2 regions of the Oceanobacillus sp. CAU 1775 genome follow, and region 2 is predicted to be linked to the other one. Evidence: a T-box and tRNA genes for the amino acid it is inferred to sense, from the RefSeq annotation. Region 2 holds a T-box; the other holds one or more tRNA genes.
The links. The T-box of region 2 lies ahead of argS (arginine--tRNA ligase). A T-box ahead of a tRNA ligase gene usually reads a tRNA of that ligase, here a tRNA-Arg.
Positions count from the first base shown of each region.

Region 1: it has a tRNA-Arg gene. The T-box ahead of argS (arginine--tRNA ligase) is inferred to sense a tRNA for this amino acid. The anticodon was not compared.

Region 1 covers NZ_JBTLRO010000003.1:288,456-298,627, reverse strand. Annotated here, with positions in the region: gene nikC (nickel transporter permease) at 1-598, opposite strand, end outside; gene ACXYMZ_RS07610 (ABC transporter permease) at 611-1,612, opposite strand; gene ACXYMZ_RS07605 (ABC transporter substrate-binding protein) at 1,703-3,403, opposite strand; gene ACXYMZ_RS07600 (ABC transporter ATP-binding protein) at 3,440-4,417, opposite strand; gene ACXYMZ_RS07595 (ABC transporter ATP-binding protein) at 4,392-5,408, opposite strand; gene ACXYMZ_RS07590 (ribonuclease HI family protein) at 5,645-6,046, shown strand; tRNA gene ACXYMZ_RS07585 (tRNA-Arg) at 6,131-6,206, opposite strand; gene clpP (ATP-dependent Clp endopeptidase proteolytic subunit ClpP) at 6,458-7,051, shown strand; gene ACXYMZ_RS07575 (shikimate kinase) at 7,415-7,972, shown strand; gene ACXYMZ_RS07570 (HPr family phosphocarrier protein) at 8,055-8,309, opposite strand; gene whiA (DNA-binding protein WhiA) at 8,670-9,617, opposite strand; gene ACXYMZ_RS07560 (gluconeogenesis factor YvcK family protein) at 9,653-10,172, opposite strand, start outside.
Region 2 covers NZ_JBTLRO010000001.1:171,755-181,926, forward strand. Annotated here, with positions in the region: gene ACXYMZ_RS00860 (ATP-dependent DNA helicase) at 1-538, opposite strand, end outside; gene ACXYMZ_RS00865 (multicopper oxidase family protein) at 751-2,211, shown strand; gene ACXYMZ_RS00870 (nucleoside deaminase) at 2,402-2,878, shown strand; T-box leader at 2,994-3,207, shown strand; gene argS (arginine--tRNA ligase) at 3,257-4,945, shown strand; gene ACXYMZ_RS00880 (dicarboxylate/amino acid:cation symporter) at 5,012-6,166, opposite strand; gene glnA (type I glutamate--ammonia ligase) at 6,292-7,617, opposite strand; gene ACXYMZ_RS00890 (helix-turn-helix domain-containing protein) at 7,782-8,570, opposite strand; gene ACXYMZ_RS00895 (TIGR02328 family protein) at 8,610-8,975, opposite strand; gene menC (o-succinylbenzoate synthase) at 8,988-10,094, opposite strand; gene ACXYMZ_RS00905 (aromatic acid exporter family protein) at 10,123-10,172, opposite strand, start outside.

The DNA of each region.
Region 1 (10,172 bases), on a different contig from region 2:
ATTCTTCTTCTCGCAAACTAATAACTCTTGAACGAACAAGTCTACCAAAGATAGGGATATTAATAATAGCAATCGCAATTAGCGCATTTTCTAATGATGCTCCTAAAATAGCAACAATCGCAATTGCTAGAAGAATACTAGGAAATGCTAAAAGGATATCAAAGATACGTGAAATAACCATATCAATCCAGCGTCCAAAATAACCAGCAATAATTCCTAATAATGTCCCAAATACCAATGCACCTGTAACAGCAAAGAATCCAACCATCAAGGAAACTCTCGCACCATACACAAGTCTTGTAAACATATCTCTACCTAAATGGTCTGTTCCTAACCAGTATTCAGCTGATGGAGGAACTAATCGATCGACAAGATTTTGTTCTTCGTAGGCGAAAGAAGTAAAGAACGGCGCTATTATTGCAACTAAGATAAAGAATCCGATAATCCCAAAGCCAATAATTGCAAAACGATTCCTTGAGAGTTGCTTTAAGGTATCCTTCCAGGGAGAGACAGCTTCTATTTCTTCCGTATCTATATGTTGATCACGACTTGCAGGATTAGGTACTAGTTGTTCTGAATTTTTTACTTCTGTTTTCATATGCAGCACCCCCTAGTATTTAATCCGTGGATCAATTTTTTTATAAAGAATATCTACAAATAAATTAATCATTACGAAGATAAATGCGACTACAAGGATACCCGATTGAATAACAGGATAATCTCGGTAGTTGATGGCTTCATATATATAGCGACCAATACCCGGCCAACTGAAAATTGTCTCCGTTAGAATTGCTCCACCAAGTAAAACACCTGATTGAAGACCGATAACAGTAAGTACTGGAATCATCGCATTCTTTAATGCATGCTTATAGATAACTAAAAATTGACCAGAACCTTTTGCACGAACCGTACGAATGTAGTCAGACTTCATAACCTCTAACATACTAGATCTTGTCATACGTGCAATAATCGCCATTGGAATGGTTCCTAGTGCGATACCTGGTAAAATTAAGTGCTTCAAAATAGTAATCGTTCTAGAGAAATCTAGATGAATCAATGAGTCTAGTACATATAAATGTGTAATTGCAGCAATTGGATCTCGACTGCTTTGCCTTCCATACGCTGGAAGCCAACCCAATTCTTGCGCAAACACCCATTGCTCCATTAGAGCTAACCAGAATACAGGCATGGAAACACCAATTAAAGCAAATAACATTGCTAATAAATCAAACCATGAGTTTTGCTTCCAAGCACTGATAATTCCCGCATTAACACCGATAACGATCGCGAAAATCATAGCAAATACAGTTAGCTCAAATGTAGCCGCTATGTAAGGTATAATTTCAGTAGATATTTCTCCTTTGGATCGTAAGGAAGTTCCAAGATCCCCTTGAAGTAAATCAAGAACATAATGACCGTATTGTATAAAATAAGGTTCATTCAGCCCCATACTTTGTTCTAAATCTGCAACTGCTTGGGCGGTGGCTGCTTCTCCCAATATCGCTTGAGCTGGATTTCCAGGAATTAAGTGCACGATGGAGAATGTGATTAAAGTCATTCCTATCAATACTGGTATAAGCATAAGCAAGCGTCTAATTATATAGGTAACCATCTTTTCACCCTCATTCTCTTAAGACTTCTTCCCAATAAAAGAGAAGGGATAGTAGCACTTAACTACTACCCCTGATTTTCTTTTTAGTTATTAATTCTGTAATTCAACTTCTGCTAATGATTCACTTGTTGATGGGTGTGGCACGTAGTTTATAACATTACTAGTCGTAGCCATCACTGGTCGAGAGTGTACAAGTGTAATCATTGGTGAATCTTCTGAGATTATAGCTTGAGCTTGTGCATAAAGATCTGCACGTTCGTCCTGGTCAACAGCACGTTTAGCTGCATCTAATAATTCATCAACTTCTGGGTTTTCATAGAATGAACGGTTACTACTTCCAATTGCGTCGCCATGTAGAAGACTACTTAAGAAGTAATCAGGATCTCCGTTCGTACCTGACCAACCTAAGATAAAGAGCTGATGCTCTCCAGCTAATGTTTTCTCTAGATATGGAGCCCATTCTTCACGAACAATTGTTGCTGTAACACCGATATCTGCCAAGTTACTTTGTACAATTTGTGAAACTGTTTCTGGATCTGGCATATATGGTCTTGCAACCGGCATTGTCCATAATTCGATTTCCATACCATCTTCAAATCCTGCTTCTGCTAGTAACTCTTTAGCTCTTTCAGGATCATATTCGAAAGCTGCTACATCATCGTTATAACCAAGATATCCTGGTGGTAAAGGATTCTTAGCAGTCGTTGCGTAACCAGCATATAAAGCATCAGCAATTGCTTGGTTATCAACTGCATGTTTAAATGCTTGACGCACTTCTACTTGGTCAAATGGCGCTTTTTGTGTGTTGAAACCAACATAACCAAAGTTGTTCTCAGTTCTTGTTAATAATTCAAGTCCATCTTCCGCTTCTACTCCAGCTGCATCGTCTGGATTTAGTCCATCCATAATATCGATTTCACCAGAACGAAGTGCAATTAATCTTGCAGCGTTATCTGGAATAACTTCAAATATTACACGATCAAGCTTTGGTAAACCTTCTTTACGATAGTCCTCAAATTTATCAAGGATAATAGAATCATCTCTGCTCCAGCTTACGAATTTAAACGGACCAGTCCCTACTGGGTTTTCATTAATTGATGGTCCATATTCTTCTAGTGCTGCAGGAGACATCATTGCAAAGTAGCTCATCCCTAGATTCTGTAAGAAGAATCCAAGTGGCTGATTTAAAATAAATTCAACTTCATGATCATTTACAACATTAATTTCATCAATTACATGTCCTGGATCACCTTTGTACCCACCGAACATTGTTCCGTAAAGTACATACACATAGCCATCATCTGCAAATGCGTATTCGTGCTCAGGATCTGCCCATCTTTCAAAGTTAATTTTTACTGCTTCTGCATTAAAGTCTGTTCCATCGTGGAAAGTAACTCCCTCTTCTAGATAGAACGTGTACTTCAATCCGTCATCAGAAACTTCCCAATCATGTGCAAGACCAGGTTGTAATTCAAATGAATCCTTTTCAAAAGTTAATAACCCTTCTAGAACTTGTTGCGTAACTCTTGAAGATTCCCCGTCAGATGTAGCTGATGGGTCAAGACTCTCTGAATCTCCACCTCTAGCAAATACTAGAATCTGGTCTCCAGACGCCGTTTCTTCACCGTCAGTTTCCCCATCATCATCAGTAGTCTCTTCTCCATCATCCGTATCTTCGGTAGTGTCTGTATCCGTGTCTTCTGGATCTGCTCCACCATCGCCGCTACATGCTGCTAAAACTAGTACAAAAGCTAGCATCAAGATAGCTAAAAACGTTAATCGAAATTTCATTTACTTACCCCCTTGTTTTTTTGAAAAATATATATTTTACTGCTTATCACCATATAAATGACAAGCAACAAAATGATTATCATCAACTGGCTGAAATTCTGGTCGAACCTTACTACATATGTCCATTGCTACTGGACAGCGGGTATGAAAAGCACAACCGCTTGGCGGATCTGCAGGACTTGGAACATCTCCCTGTAAAATGATCCTATCCTGAACAACATCTGGATCAGGGTCTGGAACTGCAGATAATAATGCTTGTGTATATGGATGTCTAGGAGATGCATAGAGATCATCCTTATCGGCAAGTTCTACCATTCTTCCTAAGTACATTACGCCAACACGATCACTAATATGCTTTACGACACTTAAATCATGCGCTATAAATACATAGGTTAAATTAAATTCATCTCTTAAATCTTCCATCAAATTAAGTATTTGTGATTGCACGGAAACGTCCAATGCGGATACAGGTTCATCACAAATGATTAGCTTGGGATTATTCGCAAGCGCTCTAGCAATCCCAATACGTTGTCTTTGTCCACCACTAAACTGGTGTGGGTACCTTGTAGCATGATAAGCACTAAGCCCGACAACTTCTAATAGTTCTTGCACTCTTGCTTTTCTTTCAGCGCGCGAACTCATTCCATGAATAAGTAAAGGTTCTCCAATAATTTTCTCAACTGTATGACGTGGGTTTAAAGATGCGTATGGATCTTGAAAAATTATTTGCATATTCCTTCTTAACTTACGCATTTCTTCTGGAGAAATATTAGTAATTTCTTCACCTTCAAACCAAATCTCACCTTCTGTTGGTTCAATCAATCTTAAAATAGCTTTTCCAGTTGTTGATTTCCCACAGCCAGACTCTCCAACAATACCGAGAATTTCACCTTCTCTTACTTCGAAGGAAACATCATCAACCGCTTTCACATCTCCAACTTTTTTTCCTAAAACACCCCCGTGAATAGGGAAGTGCTTCTTTAATCCTTTAACTTCTAGTAGAGGCTGTTGCATTGGCTAATCGCTCCCTTTCCTCTTCGGCATGTAAAAAGCAGCGACTTTCACGACCGTTTTCTAGTTTATATAATTCAGGATTTTCATTAAAACATCTATCAAAAGCGAACTCACAGCGTGGAGCAAATCTACATCCTACCTGCCCAACCTTTGGACGTGCTACCGTTCCTGGAATTGAGTATAATTTTTCATCTCTTCCATGAATTTTGGGTAGTGATTTAATTAGTCCTTGTGTATATGGGTGCTGTGGATCTTTTAAAATTTCACGTTTTGTGCCTTGTTCTACAACTTGTCCAGAGTACATTACAACTACCCTATCGCAAATATCTGCAACAACACCTAAATCATGTGTAATGAGTAGAATACTTGTATCTTCTTCTTTATTTAAGTTCTTCATTAAGTCCAATATCTGCGCTTGAATCGTCACGTCTAATGCTGTCGTTGGCTCATCCGCTATTAAAAGTTCTGGATCACTAGACATAGCCATCGCTATCATTACACGCTGACGCATTCCACCCGATAATTGGTGAGGATATTCATTTACAATAGCTTCTGCTCTTGGAATACCTACCATTTTAAGCATTTCAATCGCTTTTTGAGTTGCAAACTTCTTACTGACCTTTTGGTGAATACGAATTGCTTCTCGCATCTGATTTCCAATTGTAAATAATGGATTTAATGATGTCATTGGCTCTTGGAAAATCATCGAAATTTCATTACCGCGAATTTGTTTCATTTTCTTTTCAGATGCATGTGCTATATCTTGACCTTTAAAATTCACTTCCCCGCCGACGATCCGACCTGGTGGGCTTGGAACTAATTGCATGACTGAAAGTGAAGTAACACTCTTTCCACTCCCAGACTCTCCTACAATTCCGACTACTTCTCCTTTATGAACTTTAAAGCTAACTTTATCCACCGCAGGGATTTCTCCACTATCTGTAAAAAAATGAGTACTTAATTCTTTAAGTTCTAAAATTACTTCTGACATACCATCCCCCCTCGAAGTTGGAGTACTCTGTGTTTATAATATACTGAATATTAATTAATATGGCAAGTCATTTAATATTATATGTCTTGTTTATTTTCCTAATAAAAGAAAAAACAACAAAACAAAGGTTATATAACAGCATTCTTGCTACTTCAAATTTGTTTTAGATTTTTACTTAAAATAACAAATAGCTTATAATATTCTATAAGTATTGTTCATAAGGAGGTTGCTATTGATTGATTGAAGTTTATACAGATGGAGCTTCACGAGGTAACCCTGGGCCTAGTGGCATGGGGATTGCGATAAAAAAGAATAAAGAAATTCATGAGTATAGTTTCTTTCAAGAGAACCTTTCCAACCATGAAGCAGAGTTTCTCGCAGTTATAAAAGCATTAGAAATTTGCAAGAAAAACTTTCCTGAAGAAATACTTTCTTTTCGTACAGATTCTAAAGTAGTTGTTGACACAATTGAGAAGGACCACACAAAAAATCATATCTTTTCTTCCTTTTTAACAGAGATTCGAGAGTTAAAGAAAGATTTTCCTTATTTCTTTATTAAATGGATTCCTGAGAAAGAAAATTACATTGCTGATCGACTGGCAAGAGAAATTATAAGAAAAGAAATATCGCAGAAATGATAAGTAGAATAAAAATTAATAGTTAAAACGCATAAAAAAACAAGTGAAAAGAAATACTTTTCACTTGCTCATCTATTAGTATAACACGCCCAGAGGGATTCGAACCCCCGACAAACCTAGTACCGGAAACTAGTGCTCTATCCAGCTGAGCTATGGGCGCAAAAATGAAACTTCGTTAAAATTCGATTATCCAACGAAAAATTACACAATCCATATTATAACCTTTATCCAAATCTCTTACAAGCTTGAATCTATGGATAAAAAAGCAATTCGGTTTATAAATATTAGAAATGGGAAAGCTTGGATATAGTTCTTTTTTTATTGAACGTTTTTGTTTGACCTTCATTGACCAATGATATATGATAAAATTAGATTTACAAAGAAAATTTGTTTACTAGGAGGAATTTGTTTATGAATTTAGTACCTACAGTTATTGAACAAACAAACCGCGGGGAACGTGCATATGATATTTATTCAAGACTTTTGAAGGACCGTATTATTTTACTAGGAAGCGGGATCGATGATAACGTTGCAAACTCAATTGTTGCACAGCTACTATTCTTAGAAGCTGAAGATCCAGGAAAAGATATCTCTCTTTACATCAACTCACCAGGTGGATCGATTACAGCTGGTATGGCAATCTACGATACGATGAACTTCATTAAATCTGACGTATCAACAATTTGTATTGGAATGGCAGCATCTATGGGAGCTTTCCTACTAGCTGCTGGTGAAAAAGGTAAACGTTTTGCATTACCAAACAGTGAAATTATGATTCACCAGCCATTAGGTGGCACACAAGGTCAAGCAACTGATATTGAAATTCATGCGAAACGTATTATTGAAATTAAAAGACGTATGAATGAAATTTTAGCTGACAAGACTGGACAGCCTATGGAAACAATTGAACGTGATACAGAACGTGATAACTTCATGACTGCACAACGTTCAGTTGAGTACGGTTTGATTGACAAAATTTTAGAACGTAACGAAGAAGCGAAGTAATTTATCAGAATCTAAATGAATAGCTTCATTAAGAACACTTAACGGTTCGGATTATCTCCTATTGATAATCCGAACCGTTTTTACATATAAACAAAGATGGATTATACTATGAAGTAGATATTATTGTAATTATACTGTTTAACTAAAGATTAGCGCTGTTAAAGTTAAATATTGTTGAGAGGATAAACCCGCTTCGGAAATATACGCACGCTTGGCGGGCGGCTGGTGAGCTTCCTCCCGCTGGAGTCTCCGTATATTTCTGAAGCTCATTTTAGTCTTCTCATTCTTCAATTAGAAAAACTCAATAATAAACTTTAGAATATCTAAAAAATATAAATATATTAGTAGGAAGAGGATTGTTGTATGGTTTTTAATCAGGTTGCACTTAGACAGAAAAATATAGTTTTAATTGGCTTTATGGGGGTAGGTAAAACGACGATTGGGAAATCCATCGCAAGGAAACTTTACCGGGATTTCATTGATATTGATCAGGAAATTGAAAAAGAATTTCAAATGCCAACGACACAAATTTTTCAAGAGTACGGAGAAGCTACTTTTAGAGAAAAAGAAAAAGAAATGATTACAGAATTTTGTAACCAACGATTAAAAGTAATTTCTTTGGGTGGCGGAGCTTTTTTACAGAAAGAAATTAGAGAACTGTGTCTCTCCAAGAGTATTGTATTTTATCTTGATTTATCATGGGATTCTTGGAAAGAAAGAGCAAATATTTTAATCGAAAGTCGTCCAGTTCTTAAAGGGAAAAACGATGAAGAAATGAAAGAGTTGTATTATAAGAGACAACCAATATATGAAGAACATCACTCAAAAGTAGTAACAGATAATATTGACATTGAAGAGGTTTCAGACTTTGTGGTAGACTCACTAAAAACGGCATGGGATATTTATGAACCTAATCAATAATAAATGCTTTTAAAAAGCACAATAAAATAAGCGCATCCCCTAACATTTAACGGGATTGCGCTTGTTTTCATATAACCTTCAATTATCCTTTTGTTACGAAGGAGACTAAATGGTTCATTGCTATTTCTTCATCAGGCCCATCTGCTATGATTTTAATTTCTTCACCATTAGCAATCGCTAAACTCATTAAGCCCATAATACTCTTGGCATTCACTTTTTTACCATCTTTTTCTAAAAATAAATGCGAAGAATATCGATTTGCTTCTTGCACAAATTGTGCAGCAGGACGTGCCTGTAATCCTGTTTCTAACTCTATCTTTACTGTATTCTCAACCAACTCCACTCATCCTCCCTGAGTTATAGAAAACGCTAACATTATTCAGTATTCAAAAAAGCAGTCCAAACTGCTTTTTCAGTTTATCTTATTGCGTTACATAAATTTTAATTACTAATTATTTGTATTATAGCATGAAATAAAAATTATGAGAACGATAAAACAAAATTATTACATTTTGTACTTAATTTTGTATATTTTTTCCAAATTGAAATATTATCATTTGCCATTTTCTCATATTAGTAAGTTGCTATTACTAACGCCTAATAACAATTCGCTTTCCCAAAACTTAAACGGAAAGCGAGTTGCGTGTAGACTGGGTATAAAAATGCGAGGTTACAAAAAGTGGACTTTTATCATCTTCTATTTCGTAATTAATTCCCCTTGTCTAATTTTATCTGCATATTCATCAATTTTTTTCAATCGATGATTAACACCAGATTTAGAAATCTTGCCATTGCTTACTAATTCACCAAGTTCTTTCAAAGAAACATCCTCATGCTCCATTCGCAAAAGTGCGATTTCTTGAAGCTTTTCAGGAAGCTGCTCGAGTCCTACCGTACGTTCAATTAACTTTATGTTTTCAATCTGGCGAAACGCTGCACCAATTGTTTTATTCAGATTGGCTGTTTCACAATTCACGAGACGATTTACAGAATTCCGCATGTCACGAACAATACGAACATCCTCAAATCTAAATAAAGCGTTATGCGCACCAATTAAACTTAGAAACTCTGTGATTTTTTCAGCTTCTTTTATATAAACGATAAAACCATGCTTTCTTTCTAAAGTTCGGGATCTTAAGCCAAATGTATTTAATAATTCACTCAAAGAGTTATTATGCTCCTCGTGAAAATTATAGATTTCAAGATGATAAGATGATGTTTCTGGATTATTAATGGAACCACCAGCTAGAAAAGCACCTCGTAGGTATGCTCTCTTTGTATCGGTATTATTAATTATTTCTGGTGAAATTGCTTGTATTGTTTGATGAGGATCTTCCATTATTTTTAATTCTTTTAGGAAGGAAATTGCATCATCTTTCATACGCACAATGTAAATATTATTCTTTTTAAGCTTCATTTTTCTTCGTACTAATATTTCAATCGTTTGGGTAAAATTTGCTTTTATTAAGGTATAGATTCTTCTTGCAATTGCTGCATTTTCGGTTTGAACATCGAGTGTGTAATGGTGTCTTGAAAAGGAAACTACGCCATTCATTCGAATCAATGCGGACAACTCAGCAATTTGTTCTTCTTTTTCTGTTTCCATACCAGTTAATTCTTTCTTAATTTCAGAAGCAAACGACATTAGCTTCACCTCCCTATTATCTCATTCTCAAGCGTTTATTTTTGTAAAAGAGAATACAGTAGTTTTGCTATCTTTTCTGTATCGTGTCTTACAGTATGATGAGGTTTTTTTATGATATCTCCCTCAATGATTTCTAATCCTAAGGAGAGTAATCGTTCAATGTCATAAACTACTGGTTCAGCATTCTCTTCAGCATATTTTTGTCTGATGGTCTGTTGAATGGGCTCGTTATGTACAACAATTGATTGTAAAATACCGCTACCGATGTGTCGGTTAATTGCTTCCACATGATCAGAAGCAGTGTATCCCGTAGTTTCCCCGTATTGTGTCATTAAATTACAGACATATACTATTTTAGCATTTGTTATTTCTAACGCCTCTTGTACACTAGGTACAATCAAATTCGGCATAATACTCGTATATAAACTTCCAGGGGCAATGACGATTAAATCTGCATCAACAATCGCCTGCACTGCATTTACGAACGGCTTTGCTGGTTGTGGGCTTAAATAAACTTCATCAATCCTCTTGTTTGACAGGGGAATATTTGACTCT
Region 2 (10,172 bases):
TTTCATTCCGCCTGTTCTTATGATTGATTCTCACTCTTAAAAACGTTGCATATTCTTCAATTACACGATTAACGAAGGTCTCCATTTCTTCATAAGTCATCAGTCGCTGAAATTTTTTCTGTTCGAGCGTCTTTACTTGAACATAGGTAAGTTGGATCGTAACCTCAGATAAATCATGGTCCCCAGCATAAATGTAGCCATAAAAAATAGCCTGTGCCCAGTGTACAGGATAGGAATCTTCCTGAATGTCGTCCAATTCGAGGGCAGTGGATTTTATCTCATCAATGGTTATGGCATCTTCGTTATAAAGTAATCCATCGCAACGTCCATCCACACGAACAACGAAATCATCATAAGGAATTTCTGTTACCAGAAAAACTTCTTTCTCATCCTTTTCCTTATAACTTTTTTGGATGATTTGATGGATGCGAGTTCCTTCCGTCATCGATGAAGCAGTGCGAAATCCAGACTCAATGCTCCCACTACGATACACATATTCAACTAAATTTCTAACCGAGACCTTCACTACATTTGTCATTTCATCACCTAATATTATATAGTCCCCTAAGTTTATCAGAGTTTTGATTCATGCGACATGGGGACGGTTCTCATGTCGCAATAAATGCAACAAGAGAACCGTCCCCATGTTTCATAAAATTGTTAAATCATCATCTACCTACTCAACGTGAAAATAGGTTAAAATAGAAGAGTTAGTGAAACCTAGATTACAGAGAGGAAGTTTAATATAGATTGAAAATACAACATAAATTTACAGTCATTGTTTTATTCATATTCTTTTTAGTTGGTTGTAGTAATAACGACCTTGTCACGAATGTTGGGGAATTGGAATTTAAGAATCCTTTGAAAATACCGGAGCTTGCGGAACCTACCATAGAAGCTGACGGTACAAAACATTTTGACCTAACAATGGCACAAGGACAGACAGAATTTTTCTCCGGGGTGATGACAGACACTGCGGGAATCAATGGAACTTATCTTGGTCCAACCGTTCGTGTGGAACGTGGAGATAAAGTTTCTTTTGATGTGAATAACGATCTAGGTGAACCGTCAACGTTACATTGGCATGGCATGATGCTACCTCCAGAAATGGATGGTGGGGGACATCAAATAATTGAAGATGGTGAAACATGGTCACCGCATTGGACGATTGACCAGCCAGCAGCTACGAACTGGTACCACCCACATCTACACGGGAACACTGGGCCACATGTTTACTGGGGACTATCTGGATTATTTCTCATTGAAGATGAGGATTCGGATAAATTACCTCATGAATATGGAGTGGACGATATTCCATTAATTGTACAGGATAAAGATTTTACAGAAGACGGACAAATGACGATGGAATATGAAGGTGTTCATGGTGTTATGGGGGATGAAATATTAATTAACGGTACCCATGATCCATATTTTGAAGTCACTACACAAAAAGTTCGTTTCCGTGTGTTGAATGGGTCGAACACAAGGGCATATAATTTTGGTTTTACGGATGATAGACTATTCGATATTGTCGGGAATGATGTAGGTCTTTTAAATGAACCGATTACGTTAGACCGAGTAATGCTAAGTCCTGGAGAGCGTGCAGAAATTGTTGTTCATTTTGAACCTGGCGAGGAAGTTATTTTCCGTAGTTTTAACGGGAATGTTGGAATTGGTAGTGGGGAATTTGATTTGGTAAAAATGGTCGCAGCACCTGAATTAGAAGAGTCAGAAGCTTTGCCTCGCGAGATTTCTAGTGTGCCACCGATTGAAGAACCAGAGAACCCTACGATAAGACATTTCACTTTAACTGGTGACAATGATATCAATGGTAAGAAAATGGATATGAGTCGTATTGATGAAGTTGTCGGCGCAGGTACAACAGAAGTTTGGGAAATTAATAATATGGGCCCAGAGCATAACTTCCACGTCCATACGGCAGCCTTCCGCGTGGTAGAGGTAAACGGAGATCCACCAAATGAATATGAAAGCGGTAGGAAGGATACTGTTTTTGTGCCATCAGGTGCGAGTGTAAAAATTGTAATTGAGTTTGCCGATTATCAGGATTTGCATAATCCACTAATGTACCATTGTCATATATTATTGCATGAAGACTCCGGCATGATGGGGCAGTTCTTACTTGTTGAACCCGGAACAGAAGATGAAGTTCCGCTTGAATTAGAAGGAGACTTCGAAGACCACGCACATTAATATAAATGCAACATGGGGACGGTTCTCCTGTCGCACTCAGTGCAACAAGAGAACCGTCCTCATGTCTCATTAAACCCAACTTACATATGTGTAGGTTGGGTTTTTTGGCGCTTCAAAATTTTGAAAAATAAGAGGTAGAATAGTATGCTTGTAGATAATATATTCAATAAATCTAGAGGGAGATGGCAGAATGATTACAGAAATTGATCGCAAGCATTTAGAACGTTGCATAGAACTAGCGAGAACAGCTCTAGAAAAAGGTGATGAGCCATTCGGATCTGTACTTGTTTCTGTAGACGGCGAAGTTCTAGCTGAAGACCATAATCATGTTGCAGGTGGTGACCACACCCAGCACCCAGAATTTGCTTTGGCCCGGTGGGCAGCTGAGAATATGACGCCAGAAGAACGAAGCTTGGCAACAGTTTATACTTCAGGAGAACATTGTCCGATGTGTGCCGCAGCTCATGGATGGGTTGGTTTAGGTAGAATTGTATATGCAAGTTCATCAGAGCAGCTGGTTGAGTGGTTAACAGAGTTGGGAGTCGGACCCTCACGTGTTCGAAACTTACCAATAGAAGAAGTCGTTCGAGACGTAGTTGTGAATGGCCCAGTTGAAGACTTAGCAGAGAAAGTTCGTGAACTGCAAGTAGCGTTTCACTCGAAATAATGCAACATGGGGACGGTTCTCCTGTTGCATTCAGTGCAACAAGAGAACCGTCCCCATGTCTCACTTTGCTCTTGCTTTTTTTGGAAATAGTCTTATAATAAACTAAATTATATTTTTAACGTCGATGACAAAGAGAGTAACTATTTGTGGATATGAAGCGAATCAGGGATGGTGGGAGCCTGATGATGAAGCGAGTAGTGAACCGCACTTTGTAGATACTTACCTGAACATTAGTAGGGTTGGTCGGGGATGAGCCTCGTTATCAAATAGAGTGGTTTCTATGAACAAATTGAGTGGTACCGCGGGAAAATAAAACTCCCGTCTCTTTTCTTATGAAAAAGAGGCGGGAGTTTTTTAATTTTATAGGAGGAAACGAGCATGAATATGAAAAAGGAATTTGCAAAAGTTTTACATGACGAATTAAAAGACGAGTTAGATTTAGAAAAAATCTCAAGCATGATTGAGAAACCAAAATACAATAATATGGGAGACTTAGCTTTTCCTTGTTTTGAATTGGCCAAAGTTTTCCGAAAATCTCCAAATATTATTGCAACTGAACTTGCTGAAAAGCTTAAATTACCAACGATCATTCAAAAGATAGAAGTTGTTAATGGGTATATTAATGCTTATTTCAATCAAGAGGAAGTTTCCGCTACTGTCATAGATGAAGTGCTCAAGAAAAAAGCAGCCTTCGGAAACATAGAAATTGGAAATCAAGAAACCATCACCATTGACTTCTCCTCCCCAAATATTGCGAAGCCTTTTTCGATGGGACATTTGCGCTCAACAGTGATTGGAAATTCTTTAGCTTTAATTGCTGAAAAAAGTGGCTATCAAGTTGTACGAATCAATCATTTGGGTGACTGGGGAACGCAATTTGGTAAGTTAATTGTTGCTTATAAAAAATGGGGAGATGAGCAACTTGTTAAAGAAAATCCGATTAAAGAGTTATTGAAATTATATGTGCGTTTTCATGAGGAAGCAGAATCCGATGAAAATTTAAATGATGAAGGAAGATTATGGTTTAAGCGTTTAGAGGATGGTGATGAGTCAGCTTTAGAATTGTGGAAATGGTTTAGAGAGGAATCATTAAAGGAATTCTCGAAGATATATGATTTATTAGGCGTGCAATTTGATTCAACGCATGGGGAAGCTTTTTATAATGATAAAATGGATGCTGTAGTAAAATTACTTGAAGATAAGCAGCTAATAAATGACTCTGACGGTGCAAAAGTAGTCGAAATGCCAAATGACTTACCACCTTGCTTAATCAAGAAAAGAGATGGCACAACATTATATGCGACACGTGACTTGGCTGCGGCAATTTATCGACAGCATACGTATAATTTTAAAAAATCATTATATGTAGTCGGCAATGAACAAGCCTTACACTTTAAGCAGATTTTTACAGTGCTAGAGAAAATGGGCTTTGACTGGCATGAAGGACTTGAGCATGTACCATTTGGAATGATGCTCAAAGACGGAAAGAAAATGTCCACAAGAAAAGGGAAGGTCGTATTATTAGAGGATGTATTGAAAGACGCTATTCAGCTGGCAAACCAAAATATTATGGATAAAAATCCAACTCTGGCATCAAGAGAATCCGTTGCCCATCAAGTCGGAACAGGCGCAGTAATTTTTCATGATTTGAAAAACTTCCGTCTCAACGATGTGGAATTTTCTCTAGAAGAAATGCTCAAATTTGAGGGGGAAACAGGGCCTTACGTCCAATATACACATGCCCGTGCAAGCTCTATTTTAAGAAAAGGAAATTATGTGGAACAGAGTGAATCAGCGAAAATTACTGATGAAGCAGCATGGCCAATCGTGAAAAATCTACTCGATTTCCCAGAAACAGTAGGGCGAGCTCATAAAGGAAATGATCCATCTCAAATCGCCAAATATGTACTCGAATTAGCGAAAACATTTAATAAATACTACGGCTCCGTCCGTATTTTAGATGACGAAGAACATAAACAAGCAAGACTATCCCTCGTCCACGCAACTCAAATAGTCCTAAAAGAAAGCCTAAGACTATTAGGAATCCAAGCACCAGAAGAAATGTAGAATGAAACATGGGGACGGTTCTCGTGTCGCACTCAGTGCAACATTAGAACCGTCCCCATGTCTCATTTAAGCAGATTTATTTTTATTTGCTATTTTATCTACCATCATTGCAATGGCACCATCGCCTGTTACGTTAGCTGCGGTACCGAAGCTATCTTGTGCCATATATAATGCAATCATTAGGCCGAGAGCTGTTTCGTCAAATCCAAGCATTGTACCTAAAAGTCCTAAGGCAGCTATTACAGCACCACCCGGTACGCCTGGAGCAGCGATCATAATAATACCAAGCATAAGGATGAATGGCATCATCAACCCAAATGTCGGTAGTTCCATATTATTCGCTAAAGCCATGACTGCTACAGAACAAGTTACTAGAGTAATAGTACTCCCAGATAAGTGAATGGTAGCTGATAATGGAACTGCTGCATCAGCAACTGCATCACTTACTTTATTGTTTTTGGTAGAACGAACGGTAACTGGGATTGTGGCTGCACTCGACATTGTTCCTAAACCAGTAAAGTAGGCAGGGAGCATCGTTTTAAGTGAGGAAAATGGACTTTTTCCAGTATATGTACCTGCGATTACGTAGAGAATAATCAGCCAGACCCAATGCATAGCAACAGCCAATACAAGGACAAGACCAAAGGCTTGCAATGTGTCGACAACCGCACCATCAGCAGCGATCTCTGCAAAAATGCTTCCAATATAAAATGGTAAAATTGGAATGATAACTTTCCAAATCATCTTCTCAATGATTTCCTTACCTTCATCAAAAAAACCTTTAATCGTCGGGCTAGGGAGTTGAGTAATTCCAATTCCAAGTACGAATGCCAAGACAAGCGCAGTCATCACACCCATAATTGGATCAATTTCTACAGTAAAGAAAGCCTCAAATCCGACAGTTTCTTGAGCAGATGCCCCTCCATTACTTAAGATTGAAGGAAGGACTAAAAGAGCAACAATAAATGCTAAAGTTCCAGCGATAATTGTTGATGCATAAGCAATCCCCGCAGTATAACCCAGCATTTTCCCTGATTCCTTACCAAAACTAGCAATCCCACTAACAACGAAAAAGACAATAATTAATGGTATTGCAAAGTTAAGAAATTGTCCAAAAATATCTTTAAAAGTAACAATTCCTCGAAGTAGAAACTCGGGAGCAATTAAACCAATAATAATACCAATAATAATACCAAGTAATAACTTAACAATTAATCTCATTCTTTCACTCCTTTTCTATAAGTTAGATACAATAATAGCATTTTCCGATTATTTAGCAAGAGTGAAACATGGGGACGGTTCTCCTGTTGCACTCACTGCAACAAGAGAACCGTCCCCATGTCTCATTAATACTGCTTCATATATTGCTCGCGCTCCCACGGATGCACGGTGATGCGAAAATTATCTGCTTCTATTTGTTTTGCTTTTACAAAATGATTATATAAGTGTTCTCCTAAGGCGTTCTTAATCACATCATCTGCTTTTAAATAATCGAGGGCTTCTATTAACGAAGAAGGCAAATCCCCGATCCCTGCTTCTTTTCTTTCCTCTTTAGACATCGCATAAATATTTTGATTTACTGGTTCGGGTGCTGTCAGCTGACTCTTCACACCATCTAACCCAGCAGCTAACAACACTGCCATTGCTAGATATGGATTTGCGGCTGGATCGACACTACGAAGCTCGACTCTTGTACTCAACTTACGTGAAGCAGGAATACGAATCAGTGGGCTTCGATTTCGGGCAGACCATGCAATATAACAAGGCGCCTCATAGCCAGGAACCAATCGTTTATAAGAATTTACAATCGGATTCGTAATGGCAGTAAAATTATTCGCGTGATGAAGTAGTCCTGCTAGAAAGCTCCGAGCGGTATCACTTAATTCCAAATCTCCATTTGGGTCATAAAATACATTTTCATTCCCTTTAAATAAACTTAAGTTACAATGCATTCCTGAGCCGTTAACGCCAAATAGTGGTTTCGGCATGAATGTAGCATGTAATCCATGTTTCCGAGCAATTGTTTTCACAATTAATTTAAAGGTCTGTATGTCATCACATGCTTTTAAGGCATCTTGATATTTAAAATCAATTTCATGTTGTCCAGGAGCCACCTCATGGTGAGATGCTTCAATTTCAAAGCCCAAAGCTTGAAGTTCTAAAACAATCTCACGTCGGCAATTCTCTCCCAAATCAGTTGGGGCAAGATCAAAGTAACCTCCATGGTCATTCAATGTTAACGTCGGTTCGCCAGCCTCATCCAGTTTAAATAAGAAAAATTCAGGCTCTGGACCAACATTAAAATTTGTAAATCCAAGTGCTTCCATTTCCTTCAACACACGTTTTAAATTATTTCGAGGATCACCTTCAAACGGCGTTCCATCTGGATGGTAGACATCACAGATAAACCGTGCAATTTTCCCTTTTTCTGAGCCCCATGGAAAAATAACGAATGTATCTAAATCAGGGTACAGATACATATCCGATTCCTCTATACGCACAAAACCTTCAATCGAAGAGCCATCAAACATCATTTTATTATCTAACGCTTTCTGCAATTGATTAATAGGGATTTCCACATTTTTCACCGTTCCAAATAAATCCGTGAATTGTAGACGAATGTACTGGACATTTTGTTCCTTCACGACTTCCAAAATCTCATTTCTGTTCATTACATTACTCCCCCTAAATTTTTATTTTGCTATTTTACCAAGAAAATAAAGAGGTGTATTTGGAATAAACAGTAAAAAATTTGCACTTTTTTACATAAATATAATGATACATGGGGACGGTTCTCCTGTCGCACTCAGTGCAACAGGAGAACCGTCCCCATGTATCACCGCAATTCGGATGGTTTCTTTCCTGTGTATTGTTTGAATTGTCTGCTGAAAAAGTGTAAGTCGTTGTAGCCGAGTGCTGCTGCGGTTTCTGTGACGCTCATTCCTGTAAAATGAAGGAGATGCTCTGCTCGTTGAATTCGTGACATGACGATAAAGTGCTTCACGGTATGCCCAGTAATTTCTTTAAACTTTTGTGAAAAGTAGCGCTCGGATAAATTTGCTCGAGCTGCAAGACTTTCGAGTGAGTGGGATTTTCCAGGATGTTGCTGAATATAGTTTGCGATCTCACTGATTTTCTCAAAAAGATTCGTGCTGCTTACTTCGACTTCTTCAATGCTATCCAGGTCCTCTCTAAGCAAACGAATCATCAATTGTTTTAAAATTAACCTGGCTTCCATTTCCGCGCCATATGATTTTACTAATAAAAGACGTACATATTGCGATAGCAATGCTTCAAAACTAATCGTATTTTCAATTATACGAAACGAAGCTGGAATCATACGAACGGCTGCGGAAACATCAAAATGGATATAAGTTAAAACAAGGGGATTCTGGGGATGATGTGTTGCCGAAGTAACATCACCCGGTTGAAATAAGAAACAAGTACCTTTATGGAGCGGAAAATCTTTGCCATTCAACCGTAATTCACCTTCACCATTCCAAACATAAAATAAATCAAAGTTCGGCATTGGCGTGTTTCGCATTCTCCATTTCCAATTCGTCTCACAATGAATCGTCGCAAAAGAAGGCTTTAAAACGAAGCTTTCTGGATTCAAGTGAATCATAAAAAATCCCCCTATATAAAATATACACGCAACAAAAATTTAAATAAAAATCCCCTTCTGCTGCAAATTATGAATGCATTCTTCTAGATAATCATCATCATGTTCCGGATAAAAGTCATCCACATTTTCTTTCATTAATGTCTCTTCTGTATGAGGCTCTGAAACTTTTCCGCGATAATAGGGATCCTCCCATAATGGGTCAACCTGATAACCTCTGTGCTTCATTTCATTGATAACCTTCATATGGTAAAGGTACAGCTTATAAGGAGAATGCGTGAAGACATAATCTACTGTCGCGTGTTTTTTACCCCAACCATTTCCGCGCAATGCCGCACACTCTCGATGTTGCCCGAGTAGCTGTTGCCTAGGTAATTTCTCAAGTAAAGCCTCATGCCATAAGCACATTTCATCATCTCCTTAGCGATAAATTTTCTTTCCAATCGTAAATGCTTCAACCGTTTCTCTATCGATCTCATAACCGATCCCCGCTACTTGTGGAACTTCAATATAGCCATCATTCACCACAACTTCTGGTAAAATAATATCCTTCTCCCAATAATGACTAGAACCCGCAGTGTCTCCAGGCAAATCAAAATTAGAAAGCGAGGTTAAAGCAATATTATGCGCACGTCCAATCCCTGCTTCTAGCATGCCACCACACCAGACAGGAATCCCTTTAGTCTCACAATAATCATGAATTTTCTTGGCTTCGGTCAACCCGCCAACCCGCCCAATTTTAATATTAATAACCTTTGTACTGCCGAGTTCGATTGCTTTTCTTGCATCTTCCAAAGAACAAATACTTTCATCAAGACAAATTGGCGTACGTATTTCTTTTTGTAGCTTGGCATGGTCGATAATATCATCCGCATCTAACGGTTGCTCGATCATCGTAAGATTAAATTCATCCAGTTGTTTTAAAAGCTCCAAGTCCTCTAATCTATACGCTGAATTTGCGTCAGCCATCATAGCAGTATCAGGAAAATGCTCACGCAATGTCTTTAAAATACCTATTTCTAGCCCAGGCTTAATCTTCACCTTCACACGTTTATATCCTTGCTCTACATAATTCCCAACAACTTCCACTAATCTTTCAGGGGAATCTTGAATCCCAATACTAATCCCAACTTCAATTCTTTCCTTGGTACCGCCCAATGCTTGAGCAAGAGATTGATTGGTTTGCTGTGCATAAATATCCCAAATCGCGCCTTCAATTGACGCTTTCGCCATGTTGTTTTTACGAATAGGGGAAAAAATTTCACTGACTTCATCTGGATGACTGATTTCACGATTTAAAAGTAAGGGAATTAAAAAATCCTCTAACATATGCCAAGTTGTTTTCACGGTTTCTTCCGTATACCATGGCGTATCAAATGCAACGGCTTCTCCCCAACCGATCGTCCCATCTGCATCTGTTACTTCAAGTAGTAAAAACTCTTTATTTTGCAACGTGCCGAAACTCGTCTTAAATGGATTTTTCATTTTCATTTGTAAATGATGAATGATTACACTTGTTATTTTCAATGCCGCTACCTCCAGTTGCTAACAATAACTATCTTTCCATTCTCATAAAAACACGCTTTTTAATCGTCAAATAATTTT